2 regions of the Streptomyces uncialis genome follow, and region 2 is predicted to be linked to the other one. Evidence: predicted binding sites of a transcription regulator. Region 2 holds the regulator's gene; the other holds the start of a gene.
The links. Region 2 encodes HspR, which represses chaperone genes until heat shock. Its sites were predicted from a motif close to TTGAGNNNNNNNNNCTCAA; they were not measured.

Region 1 (10,581 bases), 1.4 Mb from region 2:
CGGTACGGGGTTCGGCACCGGGCCGGGCCCGGGGTTCGGCGGGGTGCCGCCGGGTCCCGTGGGTCCGCCGCCCTGGCCGCTGGGTCCGCCGGGGCCCGCGGGGGCGCCCGGGGGGGTGGAGGTGCCAGGAGGTACGGAAGCACCACCGGTCGTGCCGGGCGCCCCGGGCGGTACGGGGGCGCCGGACGTTCCGCGCGGTTCGAACGTTCCGGGCAGGCCGGACATGCCGGGGGTCCCGGTCCGCACCGAGGTGCCCGGGGTCCCAGGTGTGGCGGGTGACCCGGGGGGGTACGGGGCTACCGCACCCTGCTCCGGGGCCGACTGCCCGCCTTTGCGCCGAGGCCGCATCTTCTGCACCGGTGCTCGCATTCTGACTCGACTACCCACGTTTCCGGCACTCATGGGTCCGGATGATGCACCGTCAACCCGCCGGGTCCGCCGCATACGGCTCCAGACCATTCCAGCGCCCGTGGGGAGTGGACGCGCATCGCCGGACCGGCCACCCGAAGGAGTGAACATCGACCGGGAGTTGGGCGGCAAGTTCCTGGGGCACGCGCCAGGCGCCCTGTCCGGTGCGCCGGTTGGACGTGATCGGCGGGGTTTGGCAAGATGCCCCACCACGAGTCGGCGGAACAGATCATTCCCGAGCAAATCAGGCAGGTGACCGGTCGGTACGGTCGTCGCGCTGTCGACCGCCGGTCACCTCTGCGTAACCCCCGCCACCGATTCGTGGGCATCGGTGGGGGCTCGTGCAGACTGACCCGATGCGCATCGAAATCGCCACGGCACCCGGTGACCCCGCACGACCCAACGAGGACTTCGCCTCGGTGGCGGTTCCCGCCTCCGGACAGGGCGGGACGCTGGTCGTGCTCGACGGGGTGACGCCACCCGCGGGGGAATACGGATGCCGGCACTCCGTTCCCTGGTTCACCGCGCGACTCGGGGGCGCACTCGGTGAACTGTCCGTTTCGCGGGCAGATCTGACGCTGCGGGAGCTGCTGGGCGACGCGATCCGCAGGACCGCGGACGCTCACCGCGACACGTGTGACCTTTCTCACGTGCGAACCCCACAGGCAACGGTGGTCCTCGCGCGATGGGACGACGAACGGGTCGAGTACCTCGTGCTGTCCGATTCGGTACTGCTGGTCGAGGACGCGGACGGGGCGGTGAGCGCGGTGCTGGACGACCGGCTCGACCGGATGCCCCGGGAGACGTTGCGGTCCGTCGGGGCGACGGACGGGGAGCTGCGGAACAAGGAGGGCGGCTTCTTCACCGCCGCCGCCGATCCGGACGTGGTCCGGCGGGCCGTCGTCGGGGAGCTGCCGCGGGAGCGGGTGCGGACGCTCGCCGCGATGACCGACGGGGCGTCGCGGTGGGTGGAGCGGTTCCGGTTCGGGGGGTGGGGGGAGTGTCTCTCCTTGCTGCACAAGGAGGGGGCGCAGGCGTTGGTGGACGCGGTGCGGGAGGCCGAGCGGGGTGGTCCCCCCTCGCGGGGCAAGCGGCACGACGACGCAACGGTCACCTACGTAGCCCTCTGACCCCGTCCGCCCCTCTACGGTCCCCGTGCCCCCGGGGTTCCCCACCTGAGCGCACTTGCCCCCGTCCGGGTCGCTCGTGGGGTGCGCAGTTCCCCGCGCCCCTGAGGTCGCGCCCCTTCCGGTTCCCGTTCGGCTGCGGGTTGCCCGTGGTTGCTCGCGCAGTTCCCCGCGCCCCTGGATGCTGCCCCCTTGCGGTCGCTTCTTCGGGTGCGGGTCCGCCCTCGTCTTCGCGCAGTTCCCCGCGCCCCTGGGGTTCCACACCTGGACGTACTTGTTCCCGTGCGGGTACGGACGTGGGTGCGCAGTTCCCCGCGCCCCTTTGGGGGCGCCCCTCTCCTCGCGCAGTCGCCCGGCTGCCGAAGGGGGTGGGCGGGACTCTCTGCCCGCAGACTCCGATGCCCTTCAGTCGGGCAAGGGGGACGTCCGACCGAGCGCGTTGGAGCGAGGACGGAGAATCCCGACCGGCACCGACCCGAAGAACCGGCCGGACGCGCCCCAAAGGGGCGCGGGGAACTGCGCACAACCACCGAACGACGGCACAGGGACAAGCGCGTCCAGCAGGAACGAGAACCGTCCCGCACCCGAAGAGCGACGAACAGAGGCAGCATCCAGGGGCGCGGGGAACTGCGCACAACCCACGAGCGACGGCACAGGAACGAAGTGCGCCCAGCCGGACGAACCTGGGAAGCGCAAGCGAAGGCGACCCGCAGGGAACCGCGAAACCACCGGGCGACAGCACAGGAACAAGCGCGTCCAGCCGGACAGACCTCGGGGCGGCAGACGTCAAGACTCCGTGGAGCGGTTCAGCCGCTGAAGGAGGCGGGCCAGCTCGGCCACCTCCGCCGGCGCCCAGTCGGCGAGCTGACTGACGTAGCGGGCCCGCCGGGCCGCCCGCACACGCGAGACCCGCACCCGCCCCGCCTCCGTGAGCCGGATCAGCGAGGCCCGCCCGTCCGCGGGATCGGGCTCCCGCGTGACGAGCCCCAGCTCGTCCAGCACCTTCAGCTGCCGGCTCATCGTGGCCTTGCCCACCCCCACGTACCCCGCGAGATCGGTCGCCCGCTGCACCCCGCATTCGTCCAGTCGGACCAACAGTCCGTAGGCCCCGGGTTCCAGTTCCGGATGCACCGCGCGGGCGATCTCCCCGGACGAGGCCCGGGCCCGCCGCAGAATCACCGTCAGCTCGCGTTCGAGCGCGAGGAACTCCCGGGCCACCCCGCCGTCCCCGGTCCCCGTACCGCTCCCGCCCTGATCCGCGCCTGCGTCCATGCCCCGTCTTCCCGCTGCTGAAGGTGCTGTCCGTACCGCCGGGCACGACCCTCGCCGCGGCCCCGCCAGTATTTCGCAGGTGCGCGGGTGGCCGTGGCGGCCCGGACCCCGACAGGCGCCGGGCCCCGCGCGGCCGTAGTCCTGGTAGCTGACACCTCACCACCGCACCAGGCAGACGAAAGGCACCGAACATGCACCGGACCCGCACCCGCCGTATCACCCGGCCGGCCCCCTTCGCCCTGTTCGCGATGGCCCCACTGCTCGCGATAACCCCGCTGCTCGCGGTCCACCCGGCGTCGGCCGGGACCGCAGCGGCCGACGACCCGGCGGTACCGCCCCGCGGCTCCGCCTGGATGGGCATCGGGGTCCTCGCGCACGACGGCGAGGACGGGCGGCCCGTGGAGGGCCGCGCGGCCCGGACCGAAGGCGTGGACGTGAGCAGCCATCAAGGCGATGTGGCGTGGCCGACGCTGTGGGACAGCGGCGTCAGATGGGCCTATGTGAAGGCCACCGAGGGGACGTACTACAAGAACCCGTACCACCCTCAGCAGTACAACGGCTCGTACGACGTGGGGATGATCAGGGGCGCCTACCACTTCGCGACACCGGACACCACGAACGGCGCCACCCAGGCCGACTACTTCGTGGACAACGGCGGCGGCTGGTCGGGCGACGGACGGACCCTGCCCGGGGTGCTGGACATCGAGTGGAACCCGTACGGGGACGCCTGTTACGGGAAGAGCGCGAGTCAGATGGTGACGTGGATCAGGGACTTCTCGAACCGCTACCGGGCGCGCACCGGCCGGGACGCCGTCATCTACACGGCGACGAGCTGGTGGACCCAGTGCACGGGGAACTCCCCCGCCTTCGGGGACGTGAACCCGCTGTGGATCGCGCGGTACGCGTCGACCCCGGGCACCCTCCCGGCGGGCTGGGCGACGCACACCATGTGGCAGTACACGTCGACCGGCCCGACGGTCGGTGACCACGACTGGTTCAACGGGGCGCTGGACCGGGTCCAGGCCCTCGCGAACGGCTGACCCGCGGCACCCGAACGGCCCTCCCCCGGGGGATGGGGGAGGGCCGTCCGCCTCCGGGGGCGGTCCGGGCGCGTCCGTCACGCCGCGACCGGGACCTCCGGGGCGGTTGTGCTGGTCGCCGGGGCGAGGGCCAGTTCCAGGACCTGGCGGACGTCCGTGACGGGGTGGACGTCCAGCTTGGCCAGGATCTCGGCCGGGACGTCGTCCAGGTCGGCCTCGTTCCGCTTGGGGATCACCACGGTGGTGACCCCGGCCCGGTGCGCGGCGAGCAGCTTCTGCTTCACCCCGCCGATGGGCAGGACCCGGCCGGTCAGCGACACCTCACCGGTCATCGCCACGTCCGTGCGGACCTGGCGTCCGCTGAGCAGCGACGCGAGGGCGGTCGTCATGGTGACGCCCGCGCTCGGGCCGTCCTTGGGGACGGCGCCCGCCGGGAAGTGGATGTGCACGCCGCGGTCCTTGAGGTCGCCGACCGGGAGTTCCAGTTCGGCGCCGCGGGAGCGCAGGAAGCTCAGCGCGATCTGCGCCGACTCCTTCATCACATCGCCCAGCTGGCCGGTCAGGGTCAGTCCGGCCGCGCCGGTCTCCGGGTCGGCCAGCGACGCCTCCACGTAGAGGACGTCACCGCCCGCGCCGGTCACCGCGAGCCCGGTGGCGACACCGGGGACGGCGGTCCGCCGCTCGGCCGGGTCCTGCGCGGACTCCGGCACATGGTGCGGCCGTCCGATGAGCGCGCGCAGCTCGTCACCGGTGACGGTGAACGGCAGCTCACGCTCGCCCAGCTCGTGCTGTGCGGCGACCTTGCGCAGCAGCCGTGCGACGGCCCGCTCCAGGTTCCGTACGCCCGCTTCCCGGGTGTACTCGCCCGCGAGTCCGCGCAGCGCGCTCTCCGCGAGAGTCACCTCGTCGGCGCCGAGGCCCGCCCGCTCCAGCTGGCGCGGCACCAAGTGGTCCCGGGCGATGACGACCTTCTCGTCCTCGGTGTAGCCGTCGAGACGGACCAGCTCCATCCGGTCCAGCAGTGCCTCCGGGATGGACTCCAGGACGTTCGCGGTGGCGAGGAACACCACATCGCTGAGGTCCAGCTCGACCTCCAGGTAATGGTCCCGGAAGGTGTGGTTCTGCGCCGGGTCCAGGACTTCGAGGAGGGCCGCGGCCGGGTCGCCCCGGAAGTCGGAGCCGACCTTGTCGATCTCGTCGAGGAGGACCACCGGGTTCATCGACCCGGCCTCCTTGATCGCCCGCACGATCCGTCCGGGCAGCGCCCCGACGTACGTACGGCGGTGACCGCGGATCTCGGCCTCGTCCCGGACGCCGCCGAGGGCGACCCGGACGAACTTGCGGCCCATGGCGTGCGCGACGGACTCGCCCAGCGAGGTCTTGCCGACCCCGGGCGGGCCGACGAGCGCCAGCACGGCGCCGCCACGGCGTCCGCCGACGACCCCGAGGCCGCGGTCGGCGCGCCGCTTGCGCACCGCCAGGTACTCGGTGATGCGTTCCTTCACGTCCGCGAGGCCCGCGTGCTCGGCGTCCAGCACGGCGCGGGCGCCCTGGATGTCGTACTGGTCCTCGGTGCGCTCGTCCCACGGCAGCTCCAGGACGGTGTCCAGCCAGGTGCGGATCCAGCCGCCCTCCGGGGACTGGTCGCTGGACCGCTCCAGCTTGTCGACCTCCTTGAGCGCGGCCTCCCGGACCCGCTCCGGCAGATCGGCGGCCTCGACCCGGGTCCGGTAGTCGTCGGACTCGTCGTCGGTGCCCTTCTCGCCGTTCAGCTCGCGCAGTTCCTTGCGGACCGCTTCGAGCTGGCGGCGCAGCAGGAACTCGCGCTGCTGCTTGTCGACGCCCTCCTGGACGTCCTTCGCGATCGACTCCGCCACGTCCTGCTCCGCGAGGTGCTCGCGGAGCTGTTCGGTGGCCAGCTTCAGGCGGGCGACCGGGTCGGCGGTCTCCAGCAGGGTGACCTTCTGCTGGACAGTGAGGAACGGTGAGTAACCGGAATTGTCGGCGAGCAGGGACACGTCCTCGATCTGCTGGACGCGGTCCACCACCTGCCAGGCGCCGCGCTTGCGGAGCCAGCTGGTCGCGAGGGCCTTGTATTCGGTGATCAGTTCGGTGATCGCGCCGGGCAGGGGGTCGGGGACGGTCTCCGTGACCTCGGTCCCCTCCACCCACAGGGCCGCGCCGGGGCCGGTGGTGCCCGCGCCGATACGGACGCGGGAACGGCCGCGGATCAGGGCGCCCGGGTCGCCGTCGGCGAGGCGGCCGACCTGTTCCACCGTGCCGAGGACGCCGGTGCTCGCGTAGGCGCCGTCGATACGGGGGACGAGGAGCAGCCGGGGTTTGCCGGGTGCGGAGCCCGCGGCGGCCTGTGCGGCGTCCACCGCGGTGCGTACATCGGGATCGTTCAGGTCCAGGGGGACGACCATGCCGGGCAGGACGACCTCGTCGTCGAGCGGCAGCACGGGCAGCGCGAGCGGGGTGCCCTTGGAACCAGCGGACTCAGTAGCCATGATCTCCCCTTCGGCATTCAAGTTGAGCTATGTCGACTCAATGCATGGCGCTCCGCGAATGTTCCCGGGGTGGTGTTCGCCCTCAGCGATCCGCCTTCGCTTGCGCTTCTCAGGTCCGTTCGGCGCGGCGCACTTGTTCCTGTGCCGTCGCTCAGGTCTGTCCGGCTGAGCGCACTTGTTCCTGTGCCGTCGCTCGGTGGTTTCGCGGTTCCCCGCAGGTTGCCTTCGCTTGCGCTTCCCAGGTCTGTCCGGCTGGGCGTACTTCGTTCCTGTGCCGTCGCTCGGTGGGGTGCGCAGTTCCCCGCGCCCCTTTGGGGCGCGTCCGGTTGGTTCTTCGGGTCGGTGCCGGTCGGGATTCTCCGTCCTCGATCCGACACGCTCGGTAAGCCGTTACGTTGCCCGACTGAAGAGCATCGGAGTCTGCGAGCAGAGATTCCCGCCCACCCCCTCCCGCAGCCGGGCGAGTCCGCGAGGAGGGTGGTTTGAACCCCGACCCCGGTCGCTGAGAGTCCGCAGCCGGACGACAGCCCCAGGTGGGCGCCCCCAAAGGGGCGCGGGGAACTGCGCAAAAGACGAGGGCCCACCCGCACCCGAAGCGCGACCGCAACGGGGCAGCACCCAGGGGCGCGGGGAACTGCGCGAGCAACCACAGGCAACCCGCACCCGAACGGGAACCGCAAGGGGCGCGACCTAAGGGGCGCGGGGAACTGCGCAAACGAGGGCGACCCGCACCCGAAGAGCGACCGCAATGGGGCAGCACCTCAGGGGCGCGGGGAACTGCGCACCCCCGTCCGACCCGCACGGGAACGAGTACGTCCGGGTGGGGAACCCCAGGGCGCGGGGAACTGCGCAAAAGACGAGGGCCCACCCGCACCCGAAGAGCGACCGCAACGGGGCAGCACCCAGGGGCGCGGGGAACTGCGCGAGCAACCACAGGCAACCCGCACCCGAAGCGCGACCGTAATGGGGCAGCACCTCAGGGGCGCGGGGAACTGCGCACCCACGGACGACGGCACGGGAACAGGTACGCCCAGGTGGGGAACCCCAGGGGCGCGGGGAACTACGCACCCCGCGGACGACGGCTCAGGGGGCCTCGGGGCGCGGGCGAGGGGGGGCCTGGGGCGGAAAACCGGGGCGGTGGGGTGGGGGGATCGACAGGATGGGGGGATGGCTCCTCTGATGGACGGCGACAGCGCACTCGTACTGGACCGCAGGACCGGCCCCCACGGCGAGGTGGCCCTGCGCAGACAGGGGCACCTGCTCCAGATCATCGCGAACGGCTGCTTCCTGATGGACACGTCGGACGGCCGCTCCGAGCGGCTTCTGGTGGACGCGGCGCGGGACGCGCTCCCCGGCGCGGGAGGCCACAGCCTGCTGCTCGGAGGGCTCGGCGTCGGCTTCTCGCTGGCGCACGCCGCCGCGGACCCCGCGTGGCGCTCCGTGACCGTCGTGGAGCGCGAGGCGGCGATCATCGACTGGCACCGGGCGGGCCCCCTCGCCGAGGTCTCCGCGACGGCTCTCGCGGACCCCCGTACCGAGATCCTGCACACCGATCTGCTGACCCATCTGAGGACCGCGGACCGCTCGTACGACGCCCTGTGCCTGGACATCGACAACGGACCCGACTGGACGGTCACCGAGGACAACGACGGGCTGTACACCCCGCAGGGCCTCGCGCTGTGCCGTGCGCGTCTGGCGCCCTCCGGCGTACTGGCCGTGTGGTCGGCTCGGCCGTCGCCCGATTTCGAAGGAACATTGCGGAATTCCGGGTTCCAAGGGGTCCGTACCCATGAAATCCCGGTCGCGAGGGGCGTACCGGACGTCGTGCACCTCGCGATCAGAGCTGGATAGCCCGCACACGCTCCGTGCCTCTAGTCTGCTGACCGGCGCGCGGACCATGTGCGTGCCATGCACAGCCATGGGATCACCCCACGGATTCCGAACAGCTCAGTCAGGGGCGGGCGATGGAGCACACACACACCTCGCAGCAAGGTAGTACCCAGCCGGCGGGGGCGGGCGCCCAGCGTCGGGTGCTGGTGGTGGAGGACGACCCGACGATCGTCGACGCGATCTCCGCCCGGCTGCGCGCCGAGGGATTCCATGTGCAGACGGCCGGTGACGGGCCCGCGGCCGTGGACACCGCCCAGGCGTGGCAGCCCGATCTGCTGATCCTCGACGTGATGCTGCCGGGCTTCGACGGGCTGGAGGTGTGCCGCCGGGTCCAGGCCCAGCGGCCCGTGCCCGTCATGATGCTCACCGCCCGCGACGACGAGACGGACATGCTGGTCGGGCTGGGGGTCGGCGCGGACGACTACATGACCAAGCCGTTCTCGATGCGGGAGCTGGCCGCCCGCGTCCATGTACTGCTGCGCCGGGTCGAACGCGCCGCGCTCGCCGCGACCACCCCCCGCAGCGGCACGCTCCGGCTCGGGGAGCTGGAGATCGACCACGCCCAGCGGCGGGTCCGGGTGCGCGGTGAGGACGTGCATCTGACGCCCACCGAGTTCGATCTGCTGGTGTGCCTGGCGAACACCCCGCGCGCGGTGCTCTCCCGGGAGCAGCTGCTGGCGGAGGTGTGGGACTGGGCGGACGCCTCCGGCACCCGGACGGTGGACAGCCATATCAAGGCCCTGCGCCGCAAGATCGGCGCGGAGCGCATCCGCACCGTGCACGGTGTCGGGTACGCGCTGGAGACCCCGACGCCATGAGCGGCCCCGCCGGTCGGCCCGGCCCGCATCTGACGGACGGTACGACGGGCGAGGCGGCGGGACTCGGTCCCGGCTCCGAGAAGCTGCGTCCGTTCTCGATCAAGACGAAGCTCGGCACGCTGGTCGTGGTGTCGGTGTTCATCACGACCGGGCTGCTGATGATCGCGGTGCGCACCGAGACGGAGCTGCGGTTCATCACCGTGTTCTCGGTGATCGCGACGCTGCTGATCACCCAGTTCGTGGCGCACTCGCTGACCGCGCCGCTGGACGACATGAACACGGTCGCCCGGTCCATATCGCACGGGGACTACACCCGGCGGGTGCGCGGCCACGACCGCAAGGACGAGCTGGGCGATCTCGCGACGACCATCAACCGGATGGCCGACGACCTGGAGGCCCAGGACCGCCAGCGCAAGGAACTCGTGGCGAATGTCTCGCACGAGCTGCGGACCCCGATCGCGGGGCTGCGGGCGGTGCTGGAGAACGTGGTGGACGGGGTCTCGGCCGCCGACCCGGAGACCATGCGCACGGCGCTGAAGCAGACGGAGCGCCTCGGCCGGCTGGTGGAGACGCTGCTGGACCTGTCCCGCCTGGACAACGGGGTCGTACCGCTGAGGGCGCGCCGTTTCGAGGTGTGGCCGTATCTGTCGGGCGTGCTGAAGGAGGCGAACATGGTGGCCTCGGCGCGGGCCGGGATCGCCTCGGGTTCCGGCAGTCACACCCGTACGGACGTGCATCTGCATCTCGATGTGTGGCCGCCGGAGCTGACCGGGCACGCCGATCCCGAGCGCATCCACCAGGTGGTCGCCAATCTGATCGACAACGCCGTGAAGCACAGTCCCCCGCACGGCCGGGTCACGGTGAAGGCCCGCCGGGGCACCGGCGCGGAGTCCCTGAGCCTGGAGGTCATGGACGAGGGGCCCGGTATCCCCGAGTCGGAGTGGCACCGGGTGTTCGAGCGCTTCAACCGGGGCCCCTACACCGACCCGGCGGGCGCCGTGGGCGGGGCGGCAGGCGGGCCCGGGGGGCCGCGGCCGGCGCCGCCGGGGCCCGGGGGCAGTGACGGCGGTACGGGGCTGGGGCTGGCGATCGCGCGCTGGGCGGTGGATCTGCACGGGGGCCGGATCGGGGTCGCGGAGTCGGCGCGGGGTTGCCGGATCCAGGTCATCCTTCCGGGGCTGTCACGAGGCCAAGGTTGACGTAGGGTTCGAGTCGACAGGCCAAGATCGTCGGGCTCGGGTGGCGGACGGACACGTTCCGCCCACCGTCCGGTCGGGTTCCGCCTCCGGGTGGCGCACGCGCGGACTGACACGATCCAGCACGGTCGGCCGCCGGACGACGCGGTGTCCTCACCCGTCCGTCGTGCTCCGGCGTGCCCTGACGTCCACCGCGCCACAGGCGAACCACGGTTGTTTCCCGCCATTTCGAACCCTGAAACACCCCTTCCAGTGTGACTTACGCGACGGATCAGCTGCCCCGCCTGCACTCCTGGCCCCGCAAGGCGTAGCCTTAATTC
Region 2 (10,581 bases):
GCCCACCGCAAGAGAGCGCCCCGAAGGGGCGCGGGGAACTGCGCAAACGAGGGCCGCCCCACACCCGAAGAGCGACCGCAATGGGGCAGCACCTCAGGGGCGCGCCCGCACCCGCTCGGGAACCGCAAGGGGCGCGACCAAAGGGGCGCGGGGAACTGCGCACCCACCGAGCGACCTGTGCGGGAACAAGTACGCCCACCCGGACAGACCCAGGGGCGCGAGGAACCGCGCGAGCAACCACGGGCCGCCCGCACCCGAACGAGAACCGCAAGACGCGCCCCCGAAGGGGCGCGGGGAACTGCGCACCCACCGAGCGACCTGTGCGGGAACAAGTACGCCCACCCGGACAGACCCAGCAAGGGCAAGCGGGCACGACCCGCACAGCAAAAGGCGCGCCCAGCACAGGGACCCGCAACGGCCGCCCACGAACGACAGCGGCGCCACCGTGTTTCAGGTCCACGGTGGCGCCGCTGCGGGGGGAAGTACCTGGGGCGACTTGTAACGACGGGGGAATCGCCTCAGGCACTGCGGGGGGTGGCGGAGATGGTCCTCGGGGTGTCGCGTTCCGCCGGAGCGTCACGGTCCACCAGTTGTTCGTGGTCACGCTGGTCGAGATTCACAAAGATCATTCCGTACCGGATGGCGCACCGGACCGGCCGGGGCGCGCCCCGGGGCCTGCGCAGACATCGGTACGCGCGGACGTCCTCTTCCTCGTCCCGTACGACGACGACCGGCTCCCCGAACAGGGTCACCATCAACGAGTCGCCCTGATGGGGGATGGCCGTGACCAGATCGATGAAGTGCCATCCGGAGCGATAGGCGGTGGCCATCTCGCGCCGGAACGACCGGTCGTCGGGGGGCGTGCTCATGCGTCCGCGGCGGTCGGGGCTGAATTTCCCCAGCCGGTGTCCGCGGGCCTGACGACCGTGCCGGCCGGCTTGGCCTTCGCCGGAGCGACAGGTCCCCAACCGGTGTCGGGCACCGAGTGGACGGTCCTGCTGCCCCAACCGGTGTCCGCGTGGGCCGTCTGGGAGCCGGCCACGACACCGAGTGCTCCGGCGGCCACCACCACGGAGAAAGTCGCCAGCACTGAGCGAAGCATTCTCTTGTACATAGTCGGCTTCGTCCTCACCTGATGAAGTCCTCTCCCCCGGTGCAACAAGACGATGGCTCATTCAGGCACGTCAACACCACTGGAGCGATGCATCATGTTCTTGCACGTTCAAGACCCTGGGGGGTGGAGAATTGCCCATAACCAACACACATCCGACACATCACCACTCCGTGGCCGAACTGTGTGCCGAGGGCGCACAGCTCTACGCGAGCGCACTCAGTGCCGGAAGGATCGCCCGAGCGGAGGCGGAAGCGGCGCCATGCCTCCTGGAATTCGCCCTTCTCCACCCCGATCCGGACGATGCGAACTGGCTCCGGCCGGTTCCCCCGTCCGTCGCACTGGCACAGCGCCTCCACCCGATCGAACGGGAGATCCTGGACCGACGACGACTGTCCATCGAACTGACCGAATCATTCGAGCCGTTCATGGCCATCAGCGCACAGAGCCCCGCACCGACCCACGCCATCACCGTCCTCGAAGGCATCGACCGGATCAACGCGGCACTCAATGTCGCCACCGCCGAGTGCCGCACCGAGGTCCTGACCATCCAGCCCGGCGGACGCCGCAGTGAGCACATCCTCAGCCAGGCGCTGGAACGCGACCGGCCCCTGACCGACCGGGGTGTCCGGATCAGAACCCTCTACCAGCACACCGTCAGACACAGCCAGGGCACGATGGCGTACGTCGACCGCATGGCCGACGGCCGGATCGAGATCCGGACCCTGGAGGAGCTGATCGAACGGCTCATCGTCTGTGACGACACCGTGGCGTTCATCCCCGCCGGGGGCGGCCCCGACGGCAAGGACGATCTGGCGCTGGAACTGCGCCACCCCGGACTCGTCCGCTATCTGAAGCGCGTCTTCGAGCAGTTGTGGCGCCGCGCCACCCCGCTCATCGACGAGGTCCCGTACCGGTCCACCCCCGACGGCATCACCGGCGTCCAGCTGTCCATCGCCAAACTCCTCGTCGAGGGGTACGTGGACGAGGCCATCGCCCGCCGGCTGGGGATGAACGTCCGTACCTGCCGCGCCCATATCGCCAAGCTCGCCGCCTCCCTCGGCAGCGGCAGCCGGGCCCAGCTGGGCTATCTCATCGCACAATCGGGCATGCTGGAGCACAATCAGTGACCGACGACCAGCCGGGGCGGCCCCGGAATCCGACCGCCCGGCCCTTCTGGAGCGGCAGCAGTGACGGACCCCACCCCGCCCGCGGGGCACCGGAGCCATGACCCCCATGAGATCGAGAATCTCTGCGCGGCCGGTACACAGACCTACGCCCGCGCGCTGCGCGCGGGCAGGATCACCAGGCAGGACGCCGCACCGGCGCCCTGTCTGCTCGACTTCGGACTGCTGCGCCCCGACCCCGGCGATCCCGGGCGACTGCTCCCCGCGGCCCCGGCGGTGGTGCTGCCGCAGCTGATGCGGGCGATCGAGGACGACATCGCCCGCCACCGCAGACGGGAGGCGACCCTCGCGGAGCTCTTCGAACCGTTCATGGAGCTGGGCACCCCGGACGCCGCGGCGGCGGACGGGCCGGACGGCTCCGGGACCACCGTGCTGCACGGCCTCCGGACCATCAACCACGCGATCGGCGAGGCGATGGCCCACGCGGTCGGCGAGCTGCTGACCGTCCAGCCGGGCGGGGCGCGGCCCTCCGGCGCGCTGGCCGCCGCACGGCCCCGGGAGCAGGCCATGCTGGGGCGGGGGGCGCGGATGCGGACCCTGTACCAGCACACCGCGCGCCATTCGGCGCCGGTCGTCGCCCACTACGAGCAGTTGCGCGGGGACGTCGAGGTCCGCACCCTCAGCGAGGTCACCGAGCGGCTCGTCGTCATCGACCGGGCGGTCGCGTTCATCCCCGCGGCGAAGGACCGTACGGTGGCCCTGCGGGTCCACCATCCGGCGCTGGTGGGGTACTTCGTGACCACCTTCGAGCGGCTGTGGCGGCTCGCCACCCCGATGTGGCCCACCCCGGCCCGGCGGACCACCCCGCACGGCGTGCCCGCCCGGCAGTACGAGATCGCGGAGCTGCTGGTGGAGGGGCACACCGACGCGGAGATCGCGCTGCGGCTGGCGATGAACGTCCGCACGGTGCGGGTGCACATCGCGAAGCTCGCGAGCACGCTGGGCAGCGACAGCCGTGCGCAGCTGGGGTATCTGATCGGGCGCTCGGGCCTGCTCGAACCGGGGGTGGGCAGTTCCCCGCGCCCCTAGGGCGTGTCCGGGCGTACCTGGTGCGCGGGGGCGGGCGGGTCGTCCTCCGTGGTGGGGCGCGGGGGGCTGTCGAGGCCGTTCTGGGCGATGCGTACACCCAGCTGCGCGCGGCTCACCGCGCCCAGCGCCTCGCTCAGCTTGCGGATGTGGTGGCGGGCGGTGCGGACGTTGATGCCGAGCCGCTGGGCGACCTCGCCGTCGGTGTAGCCCTCGGCGAGCAGCGCCGCGATGGCCTGCTCGCGGCGGGTGATGCCCTCGATCCCGGAGCCCGCGGCGAGCGGCGCCTCCAGGGGGTGTCCGAGCCGCCACAGCCGCTCGAAGACGATCGCGAGGAACTGGACGAGGCCGGGGTGCCGCAGTTCCAGCGCCACGGTCCGGTCCTCCGTGGCCGGGACGAACGCCACCTTGCGGTCGAAGATCAGGAGCCGTTCGATCACCTCGTCCAGCGTCCGCACCTCCGCGGCGCCGCCCATCCGCTCCAGGTACTCGTACAGTCCCTGGCCGTGCCGGGCGGCGTGGGTGTACAGGGTCTGCATCTTGACGCCCCGCGCGGCCATGATCAGCGCCAGCGGCAGCGCGTCGTTGAGCACGGACTCGCGGCGCACACCGCCCGGCTGCACCGCCAGGTGCTCGATCATGCAGGCGTCGGACGCCTCCGCTATCGCCTCCCGGATCCGGGGCTTGCCCTCCAGGACCCGGATGCCGGCCCCGGCGCTGGGGGCGTCGGTGTCGATGTCGAGGCCCGTGTACCGCTCGGCGAGGCGGGTCAGCGCCACCGCGCGGGCCTGGCTCTGCCCCAGTTCGTCCCGCAGCCCGCGCAGCAGCCGGGCGACGACCTCGCCGGGCGGCTCGGGCACCAGCCACGCCGTGTCCTCCGGATCGGGGGACAGCAGGGCCAGTTCGACCAGGCAGGGCGCTCCCGCCGCCGCCGCGCGGTCGATGCGGCCCGCCTTCAGGGCCGCCGCGTACACCCGCTCCCCTTCGCCGCAGAGCTGATCCACCCCGTGTGCGTGTACCTCAGCCATGTCCCCGTCCCCACCTCCGGAGTGCCGTTCATACCGATTCGCCCGCTTCTTTACCCTTGCGTCCCCCCTCCGCTTGGCACAGTGCAACAAGATGACGGTGGTGTAGCCCTCCTGTGACCGGCAGAGTGGAGCGCGGGGCGAGGGGAGGGGAATTCTTGGTCGCCCCACGGGTTTCCCCCGAGTCGGCCAATCCCCCTGGCCGACCCGGGGGGCCCTTTGACTTCCGGCACCCCCGCACGGCCGCTCACTCCGGCCGGCGGCCGGACCCGGACGATCCGACGGCGGCACCGGACCGCCGGTCACGCGGTCGGCGCCTGCCGGGCCGGAGCACCGGACCCCACCCTGGGTCACAGGGTTCAGGCGAGCGGGTCAAGCGTCGCACACCTCACTGACAGTCACACCCCGGTTGGCCGGGCGGCGTTGATCGCGCGCGGAAACACCGAAGGGGCCGGAAGGCGTTCCTCCCGGCCCCTGGGCCGCGTACGGGCCCCCGGACCCGACGGCCCGGCGGCGGACTACTCCTGGCCCCTGTTGGGCCGCCACACGACCAGCGCGCTGGTCTGCTGGACCTCCTGGTACGGGACGAGGTCCCGGCGGTACGAGGCGTGCACCGCGGCCTCCCGCTGGCGCATCGTCGCCGCCGCGCCCTCCGCGGCGGCCTGGAGCTCGGCCACCCGCGCCTGGAGCGCGGCGACCTGGTTCTCCAGCTCGATGATCCGCTTGATACCGGCCAGATTGATGCCCTCGGTCTGGGACAGCGCCTGTACCTGCCGGAGCAGTTCGATGTCCCGCGCGGAGTACCGCCGGCCCCGGCCCGCCGTACGGTCCGGGGAGACCAGCCCGAGCCGGTCGTACTGCCGAAGGGTCTGCGGATGCAGCCCGCTGAGCTGAGCCGCCACCGAGATCACGTACACCGGCGTCTCGTCGGTCAACTGGTAGGGGTTCCTGCGCCGACCGCCCGTGCTCATCCCGTCCATGGCGTTCATGCTCCCTTCGCGGCCTCGAACAGCTCCGCCCGCGGATCGACGTCCACGGTCGCCTCCCGGTACGCCTCCAGAGCGTCCCGGGCCTTGCCGGTCACGTCCTTCGGCACCACGACCTCCACCGTCACCAGCAGATCGCCGCGGGTGCCGTCCTTACGGACCGCGCCCTTGCCGCGCGCCCTCATGGTCCGGCCGTTCGGGGTGCCCGGCGGCAGCTTCAGCGTCACCGGCGGACCACCGAGGGTCGGTACCTTCACCTCACCGCCGAGGGCCGCCTCGGCGAAGCTCACGGGCACGGTCACCGTCAGGTTGTCGCCCTTGCGGCCGAACACCGGGTGCTCGCCCACATGCACGACGACGTACAGATCGCCCGCCGGACCACCGCGCTCGCCCGGGGCGCCCTTGCCGCGCAGCCTGATGCGCTGCTTGTCCGAGACACCGGCCGGGATACGCACCTGCATGGTCCGCGACGACTTGGCGCGTCCCGAGCCCTTGCAGATCTCGCAGGGGGTCTCCGCGATCAGACCGCGGCCCTTGCAGTCCACGCACGGATCGGTGAGCGAGAATCCGCCACCGCCGCCACGTGACACCTGTCCCGTACCGACACAGGTGGGGCACACGCGCGGGGTGCCGTTCTTGTCGCCGGTGCCCGAACACGCCTTGCAGGGGGCCTGCGAGGACATCCGCAACGGCACCGTCGCCCCGTCGACCGCCTCCGTGAAGCTCAGCGTGACCTCGGACTCGATGTCCTGGCCACGCCGGGGCTGCACCCGGGTACCCGTACCCGCGCCGCCCCGGTTGAACAGCCCGCCGAACACATCGCCGAGCCCGCCGCCGAAGCCGCCGGCCCCCGCTCCGCCCTGCGCGTTGCCTCCGAAGAGGTCGCCCAGGTCGAAGTTGAAGTTGTTGCCGCCCGCGCCGCCCGGACCCGGCCGGTAGCCGCCGTTGCCGAACAGCGCGCGGGCCTCGTCGTACTCCTTGCGCTTCTTGGGGTCACCGAGGATGTCGTTCGCCTCGGAGATCTCCTTGAAACGGTCCTCGGCCTTGACGTTGCCCTTGTTGGCGTCCGGGTGGAACTCGCGCGCGAGCTTCCGGTACGCCTTCTTGATCTCGGCCTCGGTGGCGTCCTTGGGGACGCCGAGGACCTTGTAGTAGTCCTTCTCGATGAAGTCCTTGGTACTCATCCCCGACGTCCCTCCTCTCCCCGCGTGACTCGGTCAGCCCTCGTCCGGGCCACCGCTGTCCTTGCTCTTGGCGTCCTTGCCGCCCTCACCGGTGCCGTCCGCGGTGTCCGCGCCGTCACCGGCGTCGGACCCCTCGGGCTGCTCCGGACCGTCCGCGCCGTCCTTCACGGACTGCGCGCCCGGCTGCGGTTCGGCCACCGCCACCCGCGCGGGGCGGATGGTGCGCTCGCCGATCCGATACCCCGGTTGCAGGATCGCGACGCACGTCGTCTCGGTGACGTCCGGCGCGTAGCTGTGCATCAGGGCTTCGTGGATCGTCGGGTCGAAGGGCTCGCCCTCCTTGCCGAACTGCTGGAGGCCCATCTTCGCGGCCACCGTCTCCAGCGATTCGGCCACCGACTTGAAACCACCGAGCAGCTCGCCGTGTTCCCTGGCGCGCCCGATGTCGTCGAGCACGGGCAGCAGCTCGGACAGGAGGTTCGCGACGGCGACCTCCTTGACCGCGATCCTGTCCCGCTCCACCCGGCGGCGGTAGTTCTGGTATTCGGCCTGAAGTCGCTGGAGATCGGCGGTGCGCTCGGCGAGCGCGGTCCGTACCTGGTCCAGTTCGGCCGTCAGGCCCACGTTCTGTGCGCTGGCGTCCCCGGCCCGGCCCGCCGGGCCCTCCGAAGTGGAGGGCTCGGCGGAGTCGGCGGCGTCGGCTGCCTTCTTGGATGCGGCGCCGTCGGAGACATCAGCGGGCTCGTCGTGCTCGTCGAAGCCCGGGGTCTCCTCCGTCACGCGGCACCGTCCTTGCGGTCCTCGTCGACGATCTCCGCGTCGACGACGTCGTCGTCGGCCTTGGCACCGGCGCCTTCGGCACCCTCGGCACCGGCCGCGCCGGCCTGGGCGCCCTGCGCGTCGGCGTACATGGCCTGGCCCAGCTTCTGGGAGACGGCGGCGACCTTCTCGGTGGCGACCCGGATCTCGGCCGCGTCCTCGCCCTTGAGCTTCTCCTTCAGCTCGGCGATCGAGGCCTCGACCTCGGTCTTCACATCGCCGGGGACCTTCTCCTCGTTGTCCTTGAGGAACTTCTCCGTCTGGTAGACGAGCTGCTCGCCCTGGTTACGCGTCTCGGCGGCCTCGCGGCGGGCGTGGTCCTCCTCCGCGTACTTCTCGGCCTCCTCGCGCATGCGGTTGACCTCGTCCTTCGGCAGCGAGGAACCGCCGGTGACGGTCATCTTCTGCTCCTTGCCCGTGCCGAGGTCCTTCGCGGTCACGTGCATGATGCCGTTGGCGTCGATGTCGAAGGCGACCTCGATCTGCGGGACACCGCGCGGGGCGGGCGGCAGACCGGTCAGCTCGAACATCCCGAGCTTCTTGTTGTACGCGGCGATCTCGCGCTCGCCCTGGTAGACCTGGATCTGCACGGACGGCTGGTTGTCCTCGGCCGTGGTGAAGATCTCCGACCGCTTGGTCGGGATGGTCGTGTTCCGCTCGATGAGCTTGGTCATGATGCCGCCCTTGGTCTCGATACCGAGGGACAGCGGGGTCACGTCGAGGAGCAGGACGTCCTTGACCTCACCCTTGAGGACACCGGCCTGGAGCGCGGCGCCGATGGCGACGACCTCGTCCGGGTTGACGCCCTTGTTGGCGTCCTTGCCGCCGGTCAGCTCGCGCACCAGCTCGGCGACGGCGGGCATCCGGGTCGAGCCGCCGACCAGGACCACGTGGTCGATCTCGGACAGGGCGATGCCCGCGTCCTTGATGACGTTGTGGAACGGCGTCTTGCAGCGCTCCAGGAGGTCCGCGGTCAGCTGCTGGAACTGGGCGCGGGTGAGCTTCTCGTCCAGGTGCAGCGGGCCCTCGGCGGACGCCGTGATGTAGGGCAGGTTGATCGTGGTCTCGGTGGACGAGGACAGCTCGATCTTGGCCTTCTCGGCGGCCTCACGCAGGCGCTGGACGGCCATCTTGTCCTTGCCGAGGTCCACGCCGTGACCGTTGTTGAACTGCTTGACCAGGTAGTCCACGACCCGCTGGTCCCAGTCGTCACCACCGAGGTGGTTGTCACCGTTGGTGGCCTTCACCTCGACCACGCCGTCGCCGATGTCCAGCAGCGAGACGTCGAAGGTGCCGCCACCGAGGTCGAAGACGAGGATCGTCTGGTCGTCCTTGTCGAGGCCGTACGCCAGGGCGGCGGCCGTCGGCTCGTTGACGATGCGCAGGACGTTCAGGCCCGCGATCTCGCCGGCCTCCTTGGTGGCCTGGCGCTCGGAGTCGTTGAAGTACGCCGGGACGGTGATGACCGCGTCCGCGACCTTCTCCCCCAGGTAGGCCTCGGCGTCACGCTTCAGCTTCTGAAGGATGAACGCGGAGATCTGCTGCGGGTTGAACGCCTTCTCGTCGATGTCGACGCGCCAGTCGGTGCCCATGTGGCGCTTCACGGACCGGATGGTCCGGTCGACGTTGGTGACAGCCTGACGCTTGGCGACCTCGCCGACGAGCACCTCGCCGTTCTTGGCGAAGGCGACGACGGACGGCGTGGTCCTGGCGCCCTCTGCGTTGGTGATGACGGTGGGCTCGCCGCCCTCCAGAACGCTGACGACGGAGTTAGTCGTGCCCAGGTCGATGCCGACCGCACGTGCCATTTCGATTCCTCCAGAGAAGCTTGCTCGGACCAGCTGCGCGCCGCCCGGGGGTCCGGATACCGAACCTGAGCGGAACACACTCAAGAATGCACGAAGCCTCCGGCCGGGTCAACAGACCTGAGCGTGTCCGACTCAACTTTTATCCTCCCCTTACATCAACCCCCCACCCCGACCTGCGGCTCAGCTCCACTCCCGCCCCGAGGTTTCCGTGCCTGGCGCACTTGTCCCGGTGCGGGCCGGACGGGGGTGCGCAGTTCCCCGCGAGTCGCCTTCGCTCCCGCTTCCGAGGCCTGTCCGGGTGGGCGCGCTTGTTTCCTGTGCCGTCGCTCGGTGGGTGCGCAGTTCCCCGCGCCCCTGGATGCTGCCCCTTCGGGCTGTCCGTCGGGTGCGGGTCGCCCTCGTTTTCGCGCAGTTCCCCGCGCCCCTGGGTGGTGCCCCGTTGCGGTCGCTGTTCGGGTGCGGGTCGCCCTCGTCTTTGCGCAGTTCCCCGCGCCCCTGAAGGGGCGCCCACCTGGGGTTGTTTTTCACCCTCCTCCTCGCGCAGTCGCATGGCTACCGAAGGGGGTGGGCGGGAATCTCTGCCCGCAGACTCCGATGCTCTTCAGTAGGGCAAGAGGGACGTCCGACCGAGCGTGTCGGATCGAGGACGGAGAATCCCGACCGGCCCCGCCCCGAAGAACAAGCAGATGGCGCCCCAAAGGGGCGCGGGGAACTGCGCAAAGACGAGGGCGCACCCGCACCCGAAGGGCAACGGACCGGGGCAGCATCCAGGGGCACGGGGAACTGCGCGAAACCACCGAGCGACGGCACAGGAACGAAGTGCGCCCAGCCGGACAGACCTGGGAAGCGCAAGCGAAGGCGACCCGCCGGGACGGACCCCGGGGAAAAGGGTTCGTCAGCCGGAACGGCGAGGTGAGATCCTGGGGGACGTATGTCTACGCAGCCCGCTTCCGTGTCCGGCGCCCGAGGCGACCTCGGTGAGCGCCTCATAGAGCTCCCCCCGAGGGACGCCCACCGCCTGAGCCGCAGGCTCGACGGCGCCCACCGCATCCGCGAACCGCAGGCCCGCACTGCGGCCCTCGCGGAGATCACCGCGGAGATCGACCGCCTGGCGGCCCGCACCGCGGCCCGCCGCGCCCGCGTCCCCGAGGTGACATACCCGCAAGAGCTCCCGGTCAGCCGGCGCAAGGACGACATCCTCGCGGCGATCCGCGACCACCAGGTGGTGATCGTCGCAGGTGAGACGGGGTCCGGAAAGACCACGCAGATCCCCAAGATCTGCCTGGAACTGGGCCGCGGCGTCCGCGGCATGATCGGCCACACCCAGCCCCGCCGCCTCGCGGCCCGCACCGTCGCCGAACGCGTCGCGGACGAGCTGAAAACCCCCCTCGGGGAGGCCGTCGGCTGGAAGGTCCGCTTCACCGACCAGGTCGGC

Region 1: lon (endopeptidase La) is a predicted target of HspR. The motif match lies at 6,380-6,398, and genes of this name have one in related genera.

What each region holds. Positions count from the first base shown of each region.
Region 1 is NZ_CP109583.1:3,156,580-3,167,160, forward strand. Features, by position in the region: gene OG711_RS12815 (sensor histidine kinase) at 1-225, opposite strand, end outside; gene OG711_RS12820 (protein phosphatase 2C domain-containing protein) at 765-1,538, shown strand; gene OG711_RS12825 (MarR family winged helix-turn-helix transcriptional regulator) at 2,322-2,807, opposite strand; gene OG711_RS12830 (lysozyme) at 3,056-3,847, shown strand; gene lon (endopeptidase La) at 3,925-6,357, opposite strand; gene OG711_RS12840 (spermidine synthase family protein) at 7,525-8,208, shown strand; gene OG711_RS12845 (response regulator transcription factor) at 8,322-9,065, shown strand; gene OG711_RS12850 (HAMP domain-containing sensor histidine kinase) at 9,062-10,264, shown strand.
Region 2 is NZ_CP109583.1:4,512,483-4,523,063, forward strand. Features, by position in the region: gene OG711_RS18635 (Rieske (2Fe-2S) protein) at 519-869, opposite strand; gene OG711_RS18640 (helix-turn-helix transcriptional regulator) at 1,285-2,241, shown strand; gene OG711_RS18645 (helix-turn-helix transcriptional regulator) at 2,302-3,327, shown strand; gene OG711_RS18650 (helix-turn-helix transcriptional regulator) at 3,324-4,352, opposite strand; gene OG711_RS18655 (heat shock protein transcriptional repressor HspR) at 4,868-5,320, opposite strand; gene dnaJ (molecular chaperone DnaJ) at 5,335-6,519, opposite strand; gene grpE (nucleotide exchange factor GrpE) at 6,553-7,299, opposite strand; gene dnaK (molecular chaperone DnaK) at 7,296-9,146, opposite strand; gene hrpA (ATP-dependent RNA helicase HrpA) at 10,078-10,581, shown strand, end outside.